Linked DNA regions of Rhodopirellula baltica SH 1. Each later gene encodes a partner of the first gene's protein in a complex. Links are inferred from orthologs where the notes say so. Each region holds a gene or a part of one and is shown on either strand. Other genes may lie near its edges. The genes, in order: RB_RS03435 and RB_RS17880.

What was found.
Region 2: the proteins of RB_RS03435 (region 1) and RB_RS17880 are in contact, whole or in part, in a crystal structure (PDB 5UE9), measured with the Lactococcus lactis proteins. The link is inferred for Rhodopirellula baltica SH 1 from one-to-one orthologs. Residues at the interface, in WP_023189152.1 of Lactococcus lactis: Leu4, Gln5, Ala47, Ser48, Met49, Leu50, Leu51, Arg52, Arg53, Met95, Leu98, Arg223, Met224, Ala225, Cys226, Ile228, Gly229, Ala230, Cys231, Tyr232, Ala233, Val235, Glu236, His237, Asn243, His244, Ala245, Lys247, Glu250; in WP_025017116.1 of Lactococcus lactis: Gly25, Phe27, Phe29, Glu32, Tyr33, Lys35, Tyr36, Lys48, Phe56, Thr60, Pro61, Arg62, Val63, Ala64, Glu65, Thr66, Ala67, Ser68, Gly69, Met70, Ile74, Gln77, Pro223, Glu251, Phe274, Ala275, Pro277, Phe278.

The regions. Positions count from the first base shown.
Region 1 is NC_005027.1:905,468-908,655, reverse strand. Bases 47-2,911 are described here. They hold RB_RS03435 (dihydroorotate dehydrogenase electron transfer subunit), read right to left. Parts: upstream 1,976-2,911; coding sequence 1,118-1,975; downstream 47-1,117. Other genes in these bases: RB_RS03430 (transglutaminase-like domain-containing protein), read right to left, coding at 2,057-2,911; RB_RS03440 (helix-turn-helix transcriptional regulator), read left to right, coding at 47-1,027. Also shown: more of RB_RS03440, read left to right, coding at 2-46; more of RB_RS03430, read right to left, coding at 2,912-3,121.
Region 2 is NC_005027.1:4,647,762-4,650,881, forward strand. Bases 216-3,012 are described here. They hold RB_RS17880 (dihydroorotate dehydrogenase), read left to right. Parts: upstream 216-1,053; coding sequence 1,054-1,971; downstream 1,972-3,012. Other genes in these bases: RB_RS17870 (tellurite resistance TerB family protein), read left to right, coding at 216-394; RB_RS17875 (phosphopantothenoylcysteine decarboxylase domain-containing protein), read left to right, coding at 391-1,047; RB_RS17885 (DUF1349 domain-containing protein), read right to left, coding at 2,171-3,012. Outside these bases: more of RB_RS17870, read left to right, coding at 1-215; more of RB_RS17885, read right to left, coding at 3,013-3,120.

The DNA.
Region 1 (3,188 bases):
CGTGGCACGCAACGAACAACTGATTCGCCAACACAAACTCCTGCAACTCCTCGAAGACTCTCGCTTTGGTCGAACCCTGGACGAACTGCGTGGTGACCTGATCCTGGACCTGGGGCTGTCGACGCTGCACACCCGCACGGTCCGCCGCGACGTTGAGGCACTGCAAGGGGCGGGCTACGACATTCAAAACGAGGTCCTGGAACGCGGCCGCATCTATCGCCTCGGTCGCAACCACACCGCGGTCCACGAAATCGCGTTCTCGGCAACCGAACTGATCGCGCTCTCAATCGGTCGCGAACTTCTTTACCCGTTGATGGGAACCCAGTACTGGCAGGGTATCGAGACGTTCTGGAACAAGGTCCAAGAAGCGATCCCCGAAGGCGTCTACGAACACTACCAGCGATACCGGAAAGTTCTCTACGTTTCTGGCACCCCCAGTAAAACGTACGAAGCACAATCGGGAATGCTGAAGACGATCAACCGCGCCATCTTGGAACATCGCGTTGTCGAGATCAAATACAAACCGATCGGTCGCGAAGCATCCGTGCGGCAGATCGAACCCTATGGCTTAGCCGTTCACCAAAACAGCATCTACGTGGTCGCCGCGGCCCCCGAAGTCACCGACGAATCCGAACGACTCCGCAATTGGAAGCTCGATCGATTCACGCAGGCCACCGTCCTGGACGACTACTTCAAACCCGACCCAAAGATTAACCTGAATGAGTTTCTGGGAAAGAGCATCGGCATCTTCTCGGGCGACAGCAGCACTCCGGTCAAAATCCGACTGGGCAACCGATCCGCGTCGTACCTTCGCGAAGACCCTTGGCACCCGGAACAAAAACTGGAACCAATCGATGTCGACGACCCAGCCTCCGATACAATCCTGACCGTCCCCGCATCGCATCCTCGCGAATTGCTACCGAAGGTGCTTGCCCTGGGCAGCGACGCGGAAGTCCTGGAACCGGCTGAATACAGAGAGGCCGTTGCCGACGTCATCCAAAAGCTCGCGCAAACCTACAAAGGCTAGTCACATAAGCTCACCCGAGCAGACGCGGCAAGCAAATTTCCTGGATGAAACGACCGTACGATGGACTTCCAAGTCCGTCGGGCCAACGAGTCAGTCCCAAACGATCTTGCAGGCGTCGAAGATCGGGCCTTCCACGCAAGTGCGTTTGTAATCCCACTCGCCATCGTCTTGCTTGACCTTGGCAACGCATGAGAAACAGATCCCGATGCCGCACGCCATCGGTGTCTCCATCGACACTTGGCAATCGACCCCCAGACGCTCGCAAACCTCAGACGACTTTTCCATCATGATCTCTGGTCCGCAAGTGATCACACGAATGCGAGTCCCGGGGCTTTCGTTCTGAAGCGATTGCAAACGATCAGCCAGCACATCGGGCACACGTGCGGCGCGACCTTCGGATCCATCATCCGTGCAGGTCGTCACTTCAAATCCAGCCGATCGAAAATCGTCGACGCCCGCCAACAAAGACGCACGGCGAGCTCCGTAGATCAGCTCCACTTTCTTTGCCCAACCACGCTGCGTCGCATCGCGCCCCGCGGCGAGCATTGGGGTTTGGCCGATTCCGCCAACCGCCATGATCAATCGGTCGCAAGGTCGATCGTCGAACCCGTTCCCGAGCGGCCCCCAAACGGTCACCATCGTCCCGACGGGAGCCTCCGACAACGGAACCGTGAGCGCACCTTTGCGGAGATAGATCAAATCGATCGATTCGGGCTGGCCATCGGCGCCCGCATGCACGTCATAGATCGCGAAAGCTCGCCCAATCAACGGTGCGTTAACGCCCGTCATTCGGATCATGACAAACTGCCCGGGGCGGAAAGACCGTGCGATTTCCGGTGCCGCCACTCGAAGCAAATGAGTGTTCTCCGCGATGGCTTCATTGCGAATCAGCGGTGCATCGACACGCACCATCGCGTCGGCGTAATGGGCAGCGTGCAAATTAGACATGTGCTCAAGGGGTCAAGACTCGAAACGATTCATTCGGCTCGAGAAGTGTACCGCCAGTTCGTTGGATCCTCTAGGACGCCCTCATGCCGGCTTGCGAATAAACTCCACCCGCGGCGCCTTGGATCCTTGACGATCGCACCGAAAAAACTCCGCGACGTATCGAACCGGGGTCCGCTGCTCTGGCACGCGGAATCGATCCCCCTTCTGCAGAACCGGACGCGCCTCTAGCATCCCGCCGAATTGCTCGGTCCCAGCGGCCTGACATGGGTACCAAGTCCCCGCCAATTCGCCGCGTTCGGGCTTGGCATCCTTCGGCTCCAAATAGAACTCCGGATAACAGTGCCCCGGAATCCAAACCATCCGCGCTGGAATGCCAGCGTTGCGACACAACGCCACAAATAAACTGGTCATGTCTTCGCAATCGCCCACGCCGGTTTTGAGCGCATCCGACGCGTCTCGAATCGGGCCTTCTTGATATCGCACTTTGTCACGGACCACATCGTAAATCTGACGCACCTTTTTCCAATCACTCTCCGGCGCATCGCCAGCCAACTCACGAGACAAAGCCCGGATGGAAGGATGCGATGAATCGATCATCGGGCTGTTCCCCATGTACGATCGCATCTCGCGAGGCAAACGCGCCGGAACGATCAGATCGTTCGTTTCGGTGGGAGCCACAATCGGCTTCCGAACGACCTCCATTTCCAATTCGACTTGAACCGAACCTCCAGACGTCAACCGCGGAATCGTAACGACAACCTGCCGTGCTCCATCCAGTTCGCGAACGGCGACGTTGCCAATACGACCATCCACCGTCCGGTCGGTGATCGACACGGTTTGCTCCGGCCAATCCATGAACACCGGGAACGTTGCCAGCCCCGACGTGATGGTCACCGGCGTGTCGATGTTCACCCCCAAAAGCCAGCGTGTCGTCTGCGGCACCGTCAAATCGAGTTGCGTCGCTGCAACGGACGATCCATCCAACGGAGCCTGAGCTGCGTTTTCACTATCCGGGCTGGACAAACCTTCTTGGCCAAACAAGCGGCCAACTGGCAGAACCGATCCGGTAACGATCGCGCCGGTTCCCGAGCCAACGAGAGATCGTAAACACGTTCGACGAGTCATTTGTTTCTTTGATTCAGTCATGCCAACATTCTACCTCCCGCGCGTCTTGATCCCAAAGGTTTTCCACCATGTCGCGACGCCCAAATTC
Region 2 (3,120 bases), 3.7 Mb from region 1 along the record:
GAACGAAATCGCGTCCGACCACGATCACGCCTGCAACCAACGCAAACAACATCTTCGCAATTTGGTCGTGATGGCGTTTGCCGATGGCTCACTCAGCCACCGTGAAGTCCACTTGGTCGCTGAGCGTTGCGAAGAACTGGGGTTGCACGAATCTGAACTCGAGGCTGCTCTCGCGTTTGGGATCAGCGACAGTGCCAAATTGCACTTGCCGACCGAGCCCGATGTCCGTGAGTCATTGCTCAAGGATTTGATCCGCATGATGGCGGCCGACGGTCAATTCGTCGAAGCTGAGAAACGACTGTTCGCTTTGGCTGCCGCGAAAATGGGACTGACCGGACAACGACTGCAGACCTTGATACAATCCGTTCAGCTCGAACTGGGCCGCTCTACGTGACAGACGCTACCTCCACCTCTCGTCGTCGCATCTTGATCACGTCCGGACCGACTCGGCAGTACCTCGACCCGGTTCGCTATCTCACCAACGCGTCGAGCGGCCGAATGGGCGCCGCACTTGCCGGTGCCGCGTTAGCACTCGGACATGATGTCGTCATAGTTTCAGGCCCGGTCTCGGTGGACTATCCCGAGGGTGTCGAACTGATCAACGTGCTAACCACGCAAGAAATGCTGCAGGCCGCCGGCGAGGCTTTCAAAGACTGCGACGGTGCCATCGGTGCGGCGGCACCGTGCGACTACATGCCTCGACATGTCTCGACTCAAAAACTGTCCAAGACCGGCGAACCGCTTCAATTGGAATTGATCGAAACGCCCGATGTCATCGCCACCCTCGGCCAAAGCAAACGGGATGACCAATGGGTCGTCGGATTTGCACTCGAAACCGATGACCGCCGCTTTCGCGCCACCGTCAAACTGGAACGCAAACACTGCGATCTAATGGTCAGCAACGGTCCTGAAGCAATCAACTCCAGCGAAAATCAAGTCGAACTGTTGGATCCGTCCGGCGACGTGATCGAACACATTCGCGGCACCAAAGAACATGTCGCTCAGCGACTCCTTCACCAAATTCATCACCGCCTGCTTTCTTCCTGACTCCTCATGACCACCACGCAAACTGATCTGCAAACGAAACTCGGTCGCCTGACGCTCCCCAACCCAATTTTGGTGGCATCAGGAACGTTCGGGTACGCTCGCGAGATGGAAGGCATTGTTGACCTTCCTCGTCTCGGCGGCATTCTGCCCAAAACCATCACCGCCGAACCACGCATCGGCAACGCACCCTGGAGAACCGTCGAAACCTCGGCTGGTTTGCTCAACGCGATTGGGCTCGACAACGATGGGGTGGACGCCTTCCTCGAACACCACCTGCCGTACTTGGCTGGTCTCGGAACTCCCATCATCGTCAGCGTTGCTGGGCGAACGGTCGAGGACTTCACCGAACTCGCTCGCCGAGTCGGTCAGTGCGATGGCGTGTCAGCGATTGAATTGAATCTGTCCTGCCCCAACGTCAGCGGCGGAATCGACTTTGGCACCAACGCCGAATCATGCCGCGAAGTCGTCGCCTCCGCACGCAATGCCTGCGACGTGCCGATCCTGGCCAAGCTCACACCCAACGTGACTCGCATCGCTGACATCGCTCAAGGTGCAGCAGACGGAGGCGCTGACGCGGTTTGTTTGATCAACACAGTCCTCGGCATGGCGGTCGACTGGAAGAAACGTCGTCCGATCCTCGGCAACGGCATGGGCGGACTCAGCGGCCCCGCGATCAAGCCGATCGCCTTGCGATGCGTGCATCAAGTCCGCCAAGCCGTCGACATTCCGATCATCGGAATCGGTGGCGTCGCCAACATTGACGACGTGATGCAGTTCCTTGTCACGGGAGCCTCCGCCGTGCAAATTGGCACCGCCAACTACTACGACCCCACGGTCTCCATGCGGCTGATCGACCAACTCCCCGCCGCTCTCGAGGAACTCAACGCCACAAACCTCTCCGACATCGTCGGCACCCTCGCATAAAAGGTGTCAGGTACCTTTTTGGGAAGATAGGCAAGAAACTGCTGCATGACTTCCCTTCACCAAGTGGCTTAAGCTCGCCGAATAAACAGTCGCCGATGAACGTCGCTGAAACTCCTCAAACGCATTCTGGCATCGGCGCAAACAAGGTCCCCCCTGCCGACAAATCACCCATTCTGCCAAAAAGGTACCTGACACCTTTTTAGCGGGAGCGTTTGAGGGTCAACAATATGTGGTCGTCATTCTCGAGCGTTTCCAGCTTGTTCGGTGCGGGGGTGCCTGGTGGTAGTGACAGGCACAGGATCAGTTGACCATCGTCAATCGAATAGTTGCCATTGACCGGTTCTTTGGCCCCCACCGTCAGAGACGACATTGTGAAACCTTTCGGTTTGGATTCGACGTTCAGCAAGTAGTCCACCTCCGTGAGCTGACCCTGAATCACGAATGAAACATTACCGCCATCAAAATTGAATTCCGTGATTGGGCTTTCAAGTAAATCTTGCCCACTCACTTTGGTTGAAACCACATCCCATGCACCGGCAAGTTCCTGGCGTTGCAAATAAACCGGGTCCTGGCGTTCTTCGGCTGTCAGTTTTCGAATTTGGAAGAAGTCGAACTGGGCCTCGATTTCGTGGTCCCGCAACGCTCCGTTGCAAGCCATGATCCCAATTTGCTGAGGGCTGCCATCGCCCCAAACTGCTTCGCCGATGACCTTGTATTTTTCGCCATCGGTGCTGAAAGCTCGCTCATAAACGTTTCCACGTTTGATCACACGCAACCAAAGTCGATCGGCAGGCTCCATGAATTCATCCGTATCGACCAGCCGATAGGTGTCCTTCTCTCGCATGTGCTTGAATCCAGCTTCCGCTCCGCTGTGTTCATAATCAAATTTGAGATAGTTGTCGTCATCGTCATAGATCATCACTCCAGCTTGCTGATAGTTCTTGACCGGCCGAAAAGACTCAACGCAGGTTGTGACCACAAAGTCATCGTCGCCTTCGACTGGATTCGGCACCAAGTACAGGTTCCTTGTCAGTGGCATTCGACGAGTCAGAGCATTGCCACCGAGACCACCAAAATGCGTTTTCAACGTGAGCTTGCCGGGATGGCTGGTCAGTGAGACACGATCGGGATCAGGCCTCAGCGGATTCC